Regions from separate parts of the Bradyrhizobium sp. WYCCWR 13022 genome, predicted to be linked through region 2. Evidence: riboswitches for the same ligand, from Rfam matches in the RefSeq annotation. Region 2 holds a riboswitch; the other holds the start of a gene.

Region 1 (7,890 bases), on a different contig from region 2:
CTTGGGCCAGCTCGCGACAGGCAGCGCCGGCGCGGTCTTCGCATCGAACAGCGGCGCTTCGAGATGCCGTGCGAACACCAGGCGCTGGTCGAGTTCGAGCGGATGGTCGTATTGATGATAGTAGCCTTCGAGGCCGTCCTGACCGTCGACACTCTGCTTGGTGCAGACGAAGCCCAGCCGGGTATCGCCGAGCGCGACGCCGTTGTTGGCGTGCCAGCCGCGCAGCATGGCGCGCGAGACCTCGCCGGGCACGCCACAGATCGCCGGCCCCTTCCAGATCCAGCGCGGCGGCGGATAGCGGATCCACGCCTTGGTGTCGCTCTCGTACATGTATTCGACGTGCACGCCGCCGATCCAGTTGGAGAGATAGTGATATTGCGCAGCCGCCACGGCCGGCGGCAGATGATCGATCCCGAGCTTCACGAGTCCGGGAAGGAATCGCTCCTGCTGCTGGCGGCGAAACACGCGAAAGACGAATTCGGCCGCATCCGCCGTGCCGCGCCGCGTGACCACGGTGAGGATGAGGCCGGTGAAGTAGGCGTGATAGAGGTCGGCGACCGCGCGCCAGCGTTTCCATTGCGCTGCTTGCGCGGCGTCTGCTGCGACGGTCATGTTCGCTCCCGGCTTGTTGTTTTGCCGGAGTGTGTCATCGCGGATAGAGCGAGGCAACCGGCCACAATCTCGCTGTCATCGCCCGGCGAAGACCGCGCGATCCAGTATTCCAGAGACGTCAGTGATTGAAACGAGAGGCCGCGGCTTACTGGATTCCCCGCATTCGCGACGCGAAGGCAGGGAATGACGGCGGAGGACGGGGATACGGCTACACCCGAAAGTGCTTGCTCAGCTTCAACCCCTGCGCCTGGTAGTTGGAGCCGATGCGCTGGCCGTACATGGCGTCGGGGCGGGCCAGCATCTTCTCGTAGACGAGGCGGCCGACGATCTGGCCGTGCTCGAGGATGAACGGCACTTCGCGCGAGCGCACTTCCAGCACGGCGCGTGCGCCTTGGCCGCCGGCGCCGGCATAGCCGAAGCCGGGATCGAAGAAGCCGGCATAGTGCACCCGGAATTCGCCGACCAGCGGATCGAACGGCACCATCTCCGCGGCGTAGTCAGGCGGGACCTGCACGGCTTCCTTGGAGGCGAGGATGTAGAACTCGCCCGGATCGAGGATCAGGCTGCCGTCGGGACGCGCCGAGATCGGCTCCCAGAAATCGTCAACCGCGTAGCCGGAGCGACGATCGACATCGACCACGCCGGTGTGGCGCTTGGCGCGATAGCCGACGAAGCCGCTGCCCTTCTCGCCGGAGAGATCGACGGAGACGGCGACGCCGCCGGCGAGATCGGCATCGTCGATGTCGACGAGACGCTCGGTGGCATGCAAGCTTTCGAGCGCGTCGGCATTGAGGATCGCATCACCGGTGCGGAAGCGTACCTGCGACAGGCGCGAGCCCTCGCGCACCAGGACCGGAAACGTCTTCGGGCTGATCTCGGCATAGAGCGGACCGTGATAGCCGGCGCCGATCATGTCGAAGCGGCGGGTGCCGTCGGCGATGACGCGGGTGAAGACGTCGAGCCGGCCGGTCGAGCTTTTCGGATTCGCGGCGGCGACGATCTCCGGCGGAAGCGCGAGGCTCTCCAGCAGCGGCACGATGTAGACGCAGTTGGTCTCGAGCACTGCGCCGTCGGCAAGGCTGAACTCGTGCAGCTTCAACTGGTCGATGCGCTCGGCCACGGTGGCGCCGGGACCGGGCAGGAAGCTCGCGCGCACGCGATAGGCGATGTCGCCGAGGCGCAGGTCGAGGCTCGCCGGCTGGATCTGGCTTTCGACGAAATCATAAGCGGGCAGGATAAGGCCCTCTTCCGCCATCGCCGCGATCATGCGGTCGGGCAGGATACCATTGGCGTCGGCGGCAACCGTGAACGTCAACAGGAGGTCCTCATCAGGGGTCGAGTACATCCGGACTTGCGGGAAATACTAGCCTTTTACGGCTATCCGATGGACGCCTTGACGAAAAGGGCATTGCGGAATATGAGCATCACTTATCCCGTGGTGATTTGAGCCGGCCGGCTTGCAGCCACGTTAAATAAGTCGCTAAACAGGCCGGGGACCTCTGTGATCCCGGCCCGTGGAGATATCCAGGCCGGTTTTTTTGTGACCGTTTTCGACAAGACGGTCATATCGGAGGGTCCTATGTCGAAGTCGCCTGCCAATTACCGTCCCGAAACCCGCCTGGTCCATTCCGGCACCCTGCGCTCGCAATATGGCGAGACGTCGGAGGCGCTGTTCCTGACCCAGGGCTATGTCTACAACAGCGCCGAGGAGTGCGAGGCGCGGTTCAAGGGCGAGGACCCCGGCTTCATCTATTCGCGCTATTCGAACCCGACGATCGCGATGTTCGAACGTCGCATGATCGAGCTCGAAGGCGCCGAGGCCGCACGTTCGGCCGCGACAGGCATGGCCGCAGTGACGACCGCGATCCTCGCACCGCTGAAGGCCGGCGATCACGTCGTCGCCTCCCGCGCGCTGTTCGGCTCGTGTCTCTACGTCATTCAGGACCTGCTGCCGCGCTACGGCATCGAGGCCACGCTGGTCGACGGCGCCAATCTCGATGAATGGCAACGCGCGGTGAAGCCGAACACCAAGACGTTTTTCCTGGAGAGCCCGACCAATCCGACGCTCGACGTGCTCGACATTCCCTCGATTGCCGAGATAGCGCACAAGGGCGGCGCGCGGCTCGTCGTCGACAACGTGTTCGCAACGCCGATCTGGCAGAGCCCGCTCGCGTTAGGGGCCGACGTCGTCGTCTACTCCGCGACCAAGCACATCGACGGCCAGGGTCGTTGCCTGGGCGGCATCATCCTGTCGTCGGAAGCCTTCATCGCCGAGCACATCCACAATTTCATGCGCCAGACCGGCCCGTCGATCTCGCCGTTCAACGCCTGGGTCCTGCTCAAGGGCCTGGAGACGCTGGGCGTGCGCGTGCGCGCGCAGACCGACACCGCGGCGCACATCGCCGACGTGCTGGCGAGCCACCCCAAGATTGCGCGGCTGGTTTATCCCGGCCGCGAGGATCATCCGCAGGCGGCTCTGGTGAAAAAGCAGATGCGCGGCGGCTCGACGCTGGTCGGCTTCGAGGTGAAGGGCGGCAAGGCGGCGGCGTTCCGCGTGCTCAACGAGCTGAAGCTCGCGAAGATCTCGAACAATCTCGGCGACGCCAAGAGCCTCGTCACGCATCCGGCGACGACGACGCATCAGCGGCTGAAGCCCGAGGATCGTGCAGCCCTCGGCATCAGCGAGGGCTTCATCCGCTTCTCGGCCGGGCTCGAGCATGCGGATGATCTGATCGAGGATCTGACGGCGGCGCTGGAGAAGGCGTGAGGTTATTGTCGTCCCGGCGAAGGCCGGGACGACAATGGGGAGGAGACGGCTCACATCGGCCGGTACGTACGCACGTCGGCCGGCACGTTCACGCCGAGCTTGATCTGGCCGACCGAGCGGATGATGTCGTCGCCGAGCAGTTGGGCGAAGCAGGCGTAACCCCAATCGTTCATGTGCAGGCCGTCGGCGATGACGAAGCTCTCGACCGGAAGCGCCTGCTTCTCGTGCCAGTCGCGCATCACCTCGAAACGCGGGAAGATGCCGACGTGACGGAGCTCGGCGACCTTGCCGAGCAGCCTCACCATCCGGCTTGCGCTTTCAGGACGCTCGGTGACGCGCGGTGAATATTGCGGGTCGACCAGCACGATGTCGGCATCGCCGGCGGCCTGGATGCGGGTGACGCCGTCCTCGACCATCCTGGCGGTCTCGCCCGGATCGAGATTGCGCAGCACGGCATTGGTGCCGACCTGCCAGATCACGAGATCCGGATGTACGTCGATCACCTCCTTCTGGAGGCGCTTCATCATCTCGGGCGCATCCTCGCCGCCGACGCCGGCATTGATGACGCTGATGTCGGCGGTCGGATACTGCCGGCGCAGTTGCGCGGCGAGACGGTTCGGATAGTTGAAGTCGGGCGAGCTCGCACCATAGCCCGCGGTCGACGACGAACCGAACGCGACGATGACGACGGGCTTGCCGGCGATGAGCTTGCTCGCGACATGCGGCAGCGAGCCCGTCGTCTTCGAGCTGCCCTTCGGCGACAGACACGGCACACGGCTGAAAATGTCGCCGGCCGATTTCGCGACCTGCTTGACCTTGTCGATGGCGCGCGAGGTGAGACCGCGCTGCTCGGCGGGCGGCTGGCTGGTCGCAGCGACCGTGGTCTGGGAGGGCGATGCGGGTGCCGGATCAGCGGCCTGCTGCGGAGCGGGTGTCGCCTGCGCTGCTTGCGCGAGGGCGGGTGCCCGCAGCACAGGCGTCAGCATCAGCAGCGCCGCCGCGGCGGGCGCGACCAGCCATGTCGACAGGCCAAAAGGGCGGAGAGAACTCATTAACGCTAGACCTCAATTCTGCTGCTCGGCCGGCCCCAGATGGGCAGCGTCGATCACAAACTGTGCCAACGCCCGGCCAATGCAATCATGGACCTGCTTCGCCAGCTCAGGGCCGCGAGAGGGACTGAACAGGTCGAACTGACCCTGATCATTCCACTGCCGCATGATCGCGAAACGGTCGAACAGCGGGATATCATGCTCCTGCGCCACCACCCGCATGTTGTCGAGATAGGGCGGCGCCGAAATCATGGTTTCGGTACGCGGGCTGTACTGCAAGTTCATCAAGACGACGTCAGCCCCCGCATTTTGCAACGCAGCGACCCCATCGGTCACGGCGCCGCGAAAATCGTCGGGATCGATGGAGCGGATAGCATCCACGGTCCCGGTCTGCCAGATGACCAAAGTAGGCGTTTTTGCTTCCATGAGCTTAACGAAGGTACCCGCGGCTTCCTCCGCGGTCTTCTTGCTCTGTATTTCTACGGATACGTGCACGGTCTCCGCAGGCGGCAGCTTGTCCTTCAAATTGGCCAGCATGCGCGCCGGGTACGAGCTGTCTTCCTGGGCCGGAATGGTCGTGGAGCGACTGCCGATCACCAGGATCTCGAGCGGCTTGCCTGCCTTGACGGTGTCGGCAACCTTGTGGAGCTGGCTGTCGGTGGCGAGCAGATAGGGCGGCAATTCGCAGGCTGCGGGCGCGGCAGGCACGGCATCGCCCGCACGCGCCGAAGGCGCGGCGAGGCCACCGCATAGCAGGATCAGGCTCAGGAGAACCTTCGCCTTCATCAGCCCCCTCCCGCCAGATCGGCGTTGCCGACGGCGTTTTTGGTTTTCGCACCGCCCTTGTCAGCCACGCGCTTGTACCACGAAATCACCCAGGCAACGCCCCACATGATCAGGATCCCGGAGAGACTAATCAGCGCATGCATGGCCGGTCCACCAGAGACCTCGGCCAGGATGAAATGCCCGGCGAACGCCAGGAAGACGCCGAGGCAGAAGATCTCGAGGGAATGCTGACCGCACAGGATCAGAGGCCGCAGCCACGGTGATTTCAGACCTGGCCACTCCCGCGGCAGGAAGCGCACGGTGAGTGCGGACAGCGCCAGGAAATGCGTGAAGCGCAGGACGTCGAGATCGGTCTTGTCGATCGGATACATCCACTGCTCGAGCCACTTCGGCATGAGATGGCCGAGTTGCGGCACGTACCAGGTCAACGTCACGTAGAACGCCGCGACGATGTAGGCGATCGAGATCCATATCGTCACGGGTGATGCCAGAATGCGCGACATGCGTCGCGCACCTCCGAGCGCGCACCATGCCCCGAACACGAACAGCAATTGCCAGGCCAGTGGATTGAACGCCCAGAAGCCGTTCGGATAGGCGGAGAAATAGAGGTCGAATTCCCAGGTCGCCGCATAGAGCAGCGCCGAGAGCGCGAGCGTGACGTCGGGCTTCCACTTCATCGACCACAGGATCAGCGGGAGCGCCAGCATGAGCACGATGTAGAGCGGCAGCACGTCCATGTTGACGGGACGGAACCGCAACAGCAGCGCCTGGACGATGGTGACGTCGGGCTGCTTGAGGAAGTCCATGATGCCCATCTCTTCGGTGTAGAGCGGGTTCTCGAAGCTGGTCGCGACGTAGGAGATCTCGGCGAGGAAGATCGTGAACAGGAAGACGTGAGCGACATAGATCTGCCAGACCCGGCGCAGGATGCGCGCGGTGGCGATGACGAAACCGCTCTCCAGCATGGCGCGGCCGTAGACGAAGGCGGCGGTGTAGCCGGAGATGAAGATGAAGATCTCGGTGGCGTCACTGAAGCCGTAATTGCGGATCGTGAACCAGGTCAGCAAATTCGGCGGCAGATGGTCGATGAAGATCAGCCACAGCGCGAGGCCCCGGAACAGGTCGAGCCTGAGCTCGCGCTCGCCGATGGCCGGCAGCGTGATGGCCGGCGCAGCAATGCGCGGCTTGGCCTCCGCGGGCTTGGCGCCTGTCGTTCCCGCGATCGTCGATCCCGTCACTTGATCGGCAATGGTCATCGGGGCCCAAAAACCCTTCCGCAAAATCGCGACGTTGAAAGTTGAAAGGAGTGTACCGGTCCAGTCGCCGCCTCGCAAAGCGGCTGGACCAAATTTGGGGTCTACTTCCTCGTGAATTCTGGCGGGACGATGTCGCCCCGGCCGCCTGCGGCGTTTGGTTCCCGGCGGGGTTTTCGTTATGATGGCAGCCATGTACCGCGCCGTGACCCGCCAGATCGAAGTGACCGTCGAGCCGAACTTTGTTCCGGAGCAGTCGTCGGCCGACCGCTCGCGCTATTTCTGGTCCTACACCATCGTCATCACCAATTCGGGCGACGAGACCGTGCAGCTCAAGACGCGGCACTGGATCATCACCGACGCCTCCGGCCGCCAGCAGGAGGTCAAGGGCGAAGGCGTCGTCGGCGAGCAGCCGACCCTCGCCCCCGGCGAGCGGTTCGAATACACCTCCGGCGTGCCGCTCTCGACCGCCTCCGGCTTCATGACCGGCCGCTACCAGATGGTCAGCGAAACCGGCGAACGTTTCGAGATCGACGTGCCGACATTTTCGCTCGACAGCCCGGACAACAAGCGGGTGTTGAATTAAAGGCGGCACACACCGCCCGATCAAGTCGGGCGGTGACACCGGGCGTGGGGCTCGGAATGAACCAGGATGGAGCGCGCCTTACGCGTCCTCGACGCCGGCCTCTTCGGGCGTGAACTCGTACACCGATGAGCAGAACTCGCAGGTCACGACGACCTTGTCGTCCTTGACCATCGCGCTGCGATCGTCAGGCGAAAAGCTCTTCAGCATCGACGCGACCGCATCGCGCGAGCATGAGCATTGCGCTTTCAGGACGAGCGGCTTGAACACGCGCACGCCGCGTTCGTGGAAAAGACGATAGAGCAGCCGCTCGCCGGAGAGATCGGGATCGATCAGTTCGACGTCCTCGACGGTCTCGATCAGCGAGCGCGCTTCGACCCAGGCATCGTCTTCAGCGACGCTGTGAGCCTCGAGGCCCTCAGGCGCATCGCCGGGATGCAGGTCAGCCTGCCGCGCGCGCTCCGGCGCCTTCGGCAGGAATTGCATCAGCATGCCCCCGGCGCGCCAGCGGTGCTTGCCGCCGTCGCTCGAACGCCACTCCTCGCCGACCGCAAGGCGCACACGCGTCGGGATCTGCTCGGAGCGCAGGAAATATTCGTGGGCGGCCTCTTCCAGGCTGCCGCCGTCCAGCGCGACCAGGCCCTGGTAGCGGCTCATGTCGGGCCCCTGATCGATGGTCATGGCGAGATGACCGCGGCCGAGCAGCGTGCCGGAGTCCCTGGCATCGCCAAGCCGCTCGGCGTCGAAGCGCGCATAGGCGCGCAGGCGATCCGGGGCCTGATAGTCGACCACCAGGAACGACACCGGCCCGTCGGTCTGGGCCTGGAGGATGAAGCGGCC
Region 2 (7,890 bases):
ACGTCTTAAAATCATCCGGGGAAGGGATCACCGACATACATGACCTCGCCGACCGACGATCGATCGCCGAAACTGCCGCGCGGCTGGCTCCACGCGACCGTCGTGTCGGCGATCGCGTTCGCCTTTGTCGGCGCGGCAGCGGGTTTCGTCGCGTTCCTGTCGCAATTGCGCGGTGCCGAGGTCGCCCCTGGCCGCAAAGCCGACGGCATCGTCGTCCTGACCGGGGGCTCTTCGCGGGTGTCCGATGCGATGGAGCTGCTGGCGGCCGGCTACGGCAGGCGGCTGCTGATATCGGGCGTGCATCCGACCTCGACGGCGAGCGACATCTCCCGGACCCTGCCGGAGAATCAGTCCTTCATGACCTGCTGCGTCGATCTCGACCGCACGGCGCTCACGACCCGCGGCAACGCGGCGGAGGCGCGTCGCTGGGCCGAGGCGCGCGGCTTCAAGTCGCTGATCGTGGTCACATCGAACTATCACATGCCCCGCGCGCTGGTGGAATTCTCGCATGCGATGCCGCAGACCACGCTGATCCCGTTCGCCGTGGTCGGCGACAAATGGCGCGAGGAGCCGTGGTGGACTTCGGCCTCGACCCTGCGGCTGCTCTTGTCCGAATATGTCAAGTACACCGCGGCCGAGCTCAGGGTCCGGCTGGAGGATTTCGGGATTGACCTTTCCCCCGAGATGTCGGAGCAGCCTGCTGGACCGCAATCCAGGCGGCCCGCCACCGCACAGGCCAATTGACCGGCAAATCCAACGGATCGTCGATGTTCCTGATTTTCCTGCGCTCGCTCGTCTTCAACGTGCTGTTCTACAGCGTGCTGGTGTGTCTCGCGATCGTGGCGCTGCCGACCTTTGCGCTGCCGCCGCGCGCGATGCTGACGGTTGCCGGATGGTGGGCGAAGGCGACGCTCGTCCTGATGCGCGTGGTCTGCAACATCAAGGTGGAATTCCGCGGCGTCGAGAAGATCCCGCAGGGACCGCTGGTGATCGTGGCGAAGCACCAGTCGTTCTGGGAGACCTTCGTGCTGCCGGGCTTTTTCCATCGCCCGATCTTCATCCTCAAGCGCCAGCTCATGCAGATCCCGGTGTTCGGCCAGTTCCTGGTCAAGACCGGGATGATCGCGATCGACCGCAATGCCGGCGTGAAGGCGTTGCTGGACATGACGCGGCGTGCGCGCGAGGCGGTGCGCGCAGGCGGCCAGCTCGTCATCTTTCCGGAAGGCACGCGACGCGCACCGGGGGCGCCGCCGGACTACAAGACCGGTTTTGCGCAAATCTATTCGTCCTGCGGCGTGCAGTGCCTGCCGATCGCGCTCAATTCCGGCCTGTTCTGGCCGCGCCGCACGTTCATGCGCTATCCCGGCACGCTCGTTGTCGAATTCCTCGATCCGCTGCCGCCGGGGCTGCCCAAGGATCAGTTTCTCACGCGCGTGCAGACCGTGATCGAGGACGCGACCAGCCGTCTCGTCGAGGCGGGCCGGAAGGAGCAGGAGCAGCTGATCGGCTCCGCGCCGAGTTACGCGCCGTCGGAGACCTAGCGGCTTTCGCGATCGTCCGCAGGAGCCGGCGGACGAGGATCGCCATGCAGCATCCTCGCGAGCTGATGCAGCTGCGTGTCGCGAAAGCCTTCGGCCTCGATCGCCTTCACGGTTGCGGTGACATAGTCGCGGTTGGCGCCGGACTGGCCGTGGCCCTGGAGCACATGACGGTGCTGGTCGGCGAGCGAGAGGCGGCCGGCATATTGGACATGGCCACGGTCGACGACATAGGCGAGCGCCGAGACGCGCTCACGCGCTTCGTTCTCCAGCCACACCGAGCGCATCACCTCGCGGTAGACCGACGTCACCTGCTCGCGCTCCCGCAGATAGGCGACCACGTCGGCGCGGCTCTTTTCAGCGACGCGGAAGGCGATGCCGCGGCAGGCGCCGCCGCGATCGAGCCCCAGCACCAGGCCCGGCTGCTCGGGCGTGCCGCGATGCACGAAGGAATAGACGCAGAGCGCGCGGTGCTCGCCGACCAGCCGCGCCGGAACGCGCTCCTCGAATTCGAAGCCCGGCCGCCACATCAGGGAGCCGTAGCCGAACACCCAGAGGTCGCCCTTGGCTGTCGTGACGGAGGGGAGGGTGATTTCCGACATTTCGGGCACGGCTAGCAGAACCGCCGCGCCAAGCGAAGTGAATTCTCCGCCTTTTGCCGCAGGCCCGTCTCGCTTACATTTGACAAAATCTGGGGCCAAAGGGTCGCCGCATGTCCGATACGACCATTGCCGCAGGCCGGCGCTCCCGTTGGGGGCTCTTCATTGCTCCCGTCCTCCTCCTGATCCTCGCAGTCGCCTGGAGCGGCTTCTGGTTCTATGCGGCCTCCCAGGCGGGCGTCGCCGCCGACGCCTGGCGTGCGCAGGAGGCCAAGGCCGGCCGCATCTACGACTGCGCCAAGCGTTCGGTCGCGGGCTTCCCGTTCCGCTTCGAGATCCAGTGCTCCGGCGCCAGCGTCGCCCTGGTCTCGCAGAATGCGAGCAAGACGCCGTTCACGGCCAAGCTCGACAACATCCTGGTCGTGGGACAGGTCTACGATCCCAAGCACGTCATCGCCGAGTTTTCCGCGCCGGCAACCCTGGTCGACGGCGTCACGCAGAACACGTTCGTCGTGAACTGGAGCAAGGGCCGCAGCAGCGTGATCGGTCTGCCGGCGGTGCCGGAGCGCGCCTCCATCGTGTTCGACGATCCCAGCCTCGACAGGCTCGATGGCTCGGTGCAGGTGCCGCTTGCGCGCGCCAAGCGGATCGAACTGCACGGACGCATCGCCGAGGGATCGCCAGCCGATCATCCCGTGATCGAGACCGTGCTCCAGGTCTCGCAAGGCAGCATCCAGGGCGTTCATCCCCTGCTCGCCGAGCCGTTCGAGGCCGACACGCGTGCGAAGATCACCGGCCTCTCCGACTTCACGCCCAAACCCTGGCCGCAGCGCTTCCGCGAGATCCAGGCCGCCGGCGGTCATATCGAGATCGTGCAGTCGCGGATCCAGCAGGGCGAGATGATCGCGGTCGCGGCCGGTACGCTCGGCCTCTCGGCCAATGGCCGACTGGATGGCGAATTGCAGATGACGGTGACCGGCCTCGAGCGGGTCATCCCGGCGCTCGGCATCGAGAAGATGCTGGAGGAGGGCGTGCCACAGGCGACGCTCGATCGCGTCGCGCCCGGCGTGAAGTCGCAGGACCTCAACAACCTCTTCGGTGCGCTCGACCGTGCCGTGCCCGGTCTCGGCAAGGTCATCAAGCAGAACGCCAATGCCGGGATTGCCGCCGGCATCAACGCGATCGGCACCGAGAGCACGCTCGAGGGCAGGAAGGCCCGCACCTTCCCGCTGAAATTCGCCGACGGCGCCGTGCTGCTCGGCCCGTTCAAGGTCGGCCAGATTCCGCCGCTGTATTGATCCGCTGCTAGCTCTGTTTCTTGTCGAGCTGCCCATGCTGGCGGCCGAAGTCGGGTGCGGCCGAATCCTGGCCGATCTCGACGATGCCGCGGCGGATGGCACGGGTGCGCGTGAAATGGTCGAACAGCGCCTCGCCGTCGCCGCGACGGATCGCGCGGGTGAGCTTGGCGAGATCCTCGGTGAAGGTGCCGAGCATCTCCAGCACGGCGTCCTTGTTGGCGAGAAAGACGTCGCGCCACATCGTCGGGTCGGAGGCCGCGATGCGGGTGAAGTCGCGGAAGCCGCCAGCCGAGAACTTGATGACTTCGGACTCCGTCACCTGCTGCAGCTCGTCGGCGGTGCCGACGATGGTGTAGGCGATCAGATGCGGCAGATGGCTGGTGATGGCGAGCACGAGATCATGATGATCCGGCGTCATCACCTCGACCTTGGCGCCCATCGCCGCCCAGAACGCGCGAAGATGCGCGGTGGCCCCGGCGTCGGTGCCTTCGGGCGGCGTGAGAATGCACCACCGGTTGATGAAGAGCTCGGCGAAGCCGGAGTCAGGTCCCGAATGCTCGGTGCCCGCGACCGGGTGCGCCGGCACGAAATGAACGTTCTTCGGCAGATGCGGCGCCATGTCCTTGACCACCGCGCCCTTGACCGAGCCGACGTCGGAGATGATCGCGCCGGGCTTCAGATGCGCGGCGATCTCCTGCGCCACCGGGCCGCAGGCGCCGACGGGAATGCAGAGGATGACGAGATCGGCATCCTCCACCGCTTCCGCATTGGTCGCGACGACCTTGTCGACGATGCCGAGCTCGAGCACGCGCGCGCGCGTCTTCTCCGAGCGCGCGGTGGTGACGATCTCGCCGGCCAGGCCTTGGAGCTTCGCAGCGCGCGCGATCGAGCCGCCGATCAGACCGAAGCCGATCAGGGCGACGCGCTGGAAGTGCGGGTTCACGCTCATTTGCCGGCCATGAAGTCGCGCAGGGCCTCGACGACCAGGCGGTTGGCCTCCTCGGTGCCGATGGTCATGCGCAGCTGGTGGTGCAGGCCATAGTTCTTCAACGCGCGCAGCACCAGGCCGCGCTTGGTGAGATAGGCGTCCGCCGCGTCCGAAGTCTTGCCGGTCTCCGGGAAGTGGATCAGCACGAAGTTGGCGACGCCGGGCGTCACCTTCAGCCCGAGCCTGGTGATCTCCTCGCCGAGCCAGTTGCGCCAGGTCTCGGTGAACTGCTTCGACATCGCCTGGTGCGCGGTGTCCTCGATCGCGGCGACAGCGGCGTACATCGCCGGCGTCGACACGTTGAAGGGACCGCGGATGCGGTTGACCGCGTCGATGATGTGCTCGGGGCCGAACATCCAGCCGATGCGCAGCGCGGCGAGGCCGTGGATCTTGGAGAAGGTGTGCGTCACCACGGTGTTCTCGGTGGTGGCGACCAGCTCGATCCCCATCTCGTAATCGTTGCGCGAGACGTAGTCGCAATAGGCGGCGTCCAGCACCAGCAGCACGTGTGACGGCAGGCCCGCGCGCAGGCGCTTGACCTCGTCGAACGGGATATAGGTGCCGGTCGGATTGTTGGGATTGGCGAGCCAGACCAGCTTCGTCTTCGGCGTCACGGCTTTCAGGATCGCGTCGACGTCGCAGGTCAGGTTCTTCTCGGCCGCAACCACGTTCCTGGCGCCGACCGCCATGGTCGCGATCGGGTAGACCAGGAAGCCGTGCGTGGTCGAGATCGCCTCGTCGCCGTGGCTGAGATAGGTATGGGCGAGCAGGTTGAGGATCTCGTCCGAACCCGCGCCGCAGATGATGCGGTTGGGATCGAGCCCGTAGTGGCGGCCGATCGCCTCGCGCAGCACGCGCGAGGTTCCTTCCGGATAGTCCTCCAGATGATCCGCGACACGCTTGAAGGCCTCGATCGCCTTGGGCGAGGGTCCGAACGGCGTCTCGTTGGCCGAGAGCTTGAACACCTTGCGGCCCGGCTCCGGCACCGGGGTCTTGCCGGGCGTGTAGGGCGCAATATCGAGAATGCCGGGATTCGGCACGGGGCGGGACATCTTCAACTCCGGAGTAACTTCAGCGGTTCGCGATCTACGATTTCGGCCCGGTCGGGGGCACCGTATAGCGCGTTGCGTGGCTGCCGACGAGAGCCGTGGACCGCACGGAGGCCCCCGCTTCGATCAGGGCAGCCCTGATCCTGTCGATGCTGGTGGCTGACGTGACCGAGACCAGCAGCGCCGCGCCGTCGAAGGCGGTATCGGGCACCGCCACGATGTCGGCGAGCGGCGACAACGCCCGCGCGACTTCGGCGTTCCACCCGGAGACGCGCACGCTGAAGGTCTCGACCTCGGTCACCACGGCGCTGTCGGCGACGCGCGAGATCGCGAACACGGGCAGCGCCGCCGGATGATCGGCGCGCTCGACGAAGGGCATGCGCGCGATGATCTTCGGCGCGCCGTCCGCTTCCAGCTCCAGCCACCATGGCGTGCGGCTCGATGTCGCCGACACCAGCGCCAGGTCGCCCTTGGATTTCGCCACCGCCTCGACCGCGGCCTGCGCGCTGAAATGCGCGACGTAAGGAACCGTGAAGCCGAAATGGAAGCGCACGGAATCGCGCATCGCCGGCTCGCTCACCGAGATGTCGGCATGCACGGAGAACGGCGCCTGGACATAGGTGAAGGTCGAGATGATGACGCGCCAGATGCTCTCGACCGTGTCGAGCGGCAGGATGCCGCGATGGCGCTGCACGATGTCGCGCATCATCGAGGCCTCGCGCGCCGGGCGGAACGCCGAGCCGACCTCCTGGGTCTGCTTCACCTGGATCAGGCGGTCGATGATGTCGCCGCGCTGCATCAGCAGGCGATGCATGGCCTCGTCGATCGCGTCGATCTCCTTGCGCAATTCCTGGAGCGATGGTGGCGCGGGCGGACGTTGGGACATATTTGACGGGCTGTTGTGAGGCTGAGGTCGAGGTTCTGATTAGGCAGGATGGGCCGCGAAAGCAAAGAGAAATGACGGCCTGCCGCGCGGCCCATCGAGAGCCGATTTTGGCTAATCCGGACCGCGACTTGACGAAATCGGCTCAAGCCGGTAGGTTTTTGCCCGTTCCGTGGTCATTTGAGCCGGCCGGCTTGCAGCCACGTTAAAAAACTCGCTAAACAGGCCGGGGACGCTTCCGATCCCGGCCGAACCTATCGTTCAGGCCGGGTTTTTCATGGCCTGATGTCAGTGGCGATCTGAAGTCCGATCGCAAACGAGGTCGATGGTCAGAGATGGTTGGCGTCAAGTCGATTCCAAGTCCCGCGATCAGTGCCGATGAACGGTCGCACGAGGTGGATCACCCGAGCTCACTGCTCGCGCATTTCGGCGCCGACCAGCCGCTGCGGCTCGATTGCGGCGTCGATCTCACCCCGTTCCAGATCGCCTACAAGACCTATGGCGAGCTCAATGCCGATCGCACCAACGCGGTGCTGATCTGCCATGCGCTGACCGGCGACCAGCACGTCGCCAATGTCCATCCGGTCACCGGCAAGCCGGGCTGGTGGGAGACGCTTGTCGGCCCCGGCCGGCCGCTCGATCCAGCCAAGTACTTCATCATCTGCTCAAACGTGATCGGCGGCTGCATGGGCTCGACCGGCCCGGCTTCGATCAATCCCGCGACCGGCAAGGTGTGGGGCCTCGATTTCCCCGTCATCACGATCCCCGACATGGTGCGCGCGCAGGCGATGCTGATCGACCGGCTCGGCATCGACACGCTGTTCGCCGTCGTCGGCGGCTCGATGGGCGGCATGCAGGTGCTGCAATGGACCGCGGCGTACCCCAAACGCGTTTACTCCGCGCTGGCGATCGCCTGTTCGACGCGGCACTCCGCGCAGAACATCGCCTTCCACGAGCTCGGCCGCCAGGCCGTGATGGCCGATCCCGACTGGCACAATGGCGCCTATGCCGATCAGGGCATCCATCCGCATCGCGGCCTCGCGGTCGCGCGCATGGCCGCGCACATCACCTATCTCTCGGACGCGGCGCTGCACCGCAAGTTCGGCCGCCGCATGCAGGACCGCGAACTGCCGACCTTCTCGTTCGACGCCGACTTCCAGGTCGAGTCCTATCTGCGTTATCAGGGCTCATCCTTCGTCGAACGCTTCGACGCCAATTCCTATCTCTATCTGACCCGCGCGATGGACTATTTCGACATCGCCGCCGACCATGATGGCGTGCTGGCGAAGGCGTTCGCGGGGATCGAGACCCGCTTCTGCGTGGTCTCCTTCACCAGCGACTGGCTGTTTCCGACTTCGGAATCGCGCGCGCTGGTGCATGCGCTCAACGCATCGAGCGCGCGGGTGTCGTTCGCCGAGATCGAGACCGATCGCGGCCACGATGCCTTCCTGCTCGACGTGCCCGAATTCTTCGACATCTCGCGCGCCTTCCTGCAATCGGCCGGCAAGGCGCGCGGGCTCACCTCTAAGGACGGC

What was found. Region 2 has a riboswitch for S-adenosylmethionine ahead of QY049_RS13230 (homoserine O-acetyltransferase). Riboswitches for the same ligand answer to the same signal wherever they lie in the genome.
Region 1: linked by a shared signal. The riboswitch ahead of QY049_RS20430 (O-succinylhomoserine sulfhydrylase) and the one ahead of QY049_RS13230 (homoserine O-acetyltransferase) in region 2 are both predicted to bind S-adenosylmethionine.

The regions. Positions count from the first base shown of each region.
Region 1 is NZ_JAUIZJ010000013.1:62,365-70,254, reverse strand. Features, by position in the region: gene QY049_RS20440 (hypothetical protein) at 1-612, opposite strand, end outside; gene QY049_RS20435 (2'-deoxycytidine 5'-triphosphate deaminase) at 821-1,927, opposite strand; SAM riboswitch at 2,038-2,117, shown strand; gene QY049_RS20430 (O-succinylhomoserine sulfhydrylase) at 2,192-3,379, shown strand; gene QY049_RS20425 (SGNH/GDSL hydrolase family protein) at 3,430-4,431, opposite strand; gene QY049_RS20420 (SGNH/GDSL hydrolase family protein) at 4,444-5,214, opposite strand; gene QY049_RS20415 (OpgC domain-containing protein) at 5,214-6,470, opposite strand; gene apaG (Co2+/Mg2+ efflux protein ApaG) at 6,661-7,053, shown strand; gene QY049_RS20405 (Hsp33 family molecular chaperone) at 7,132-7,890, opposite strand, start outside.
Region 2 is NZ_JAUIZJ010000008.1:20,644-28,533, reverse strand. Features, by position in the region: gene QY049_RS13265 (YdcF family protein) at 40-744, shown strand; gene QY049_RS13260 (1-acyl-sn-glycerol-3-phosphate acyltransferase) at 768-1,541, shown strand; gene QY049_RS13255 (gamma-glutamylcyclotransferase) at 1,538-2,140, opposite strand; gene QY049_RS13250 (DUF2125 domain-containing protein) at 2,251-3,435, shown strand; gene QY049_RS13245 (prephenate/arogenate dehydrogenase family protein) at 3,443-4,384, opposite strand; gene hisC (histidinol-phosphate transaminase) at 4,381-5,475, opposite strand; gene QY049_RS13235 (chorismate mutase) at 5,510-6,358, opposite strand; SAM riboswitch at 6,518-6,597, shown strand; gene QY049_RS13230 (homoserine O-acetyltransferase) at 6,691-7,890, shown strand, end outside.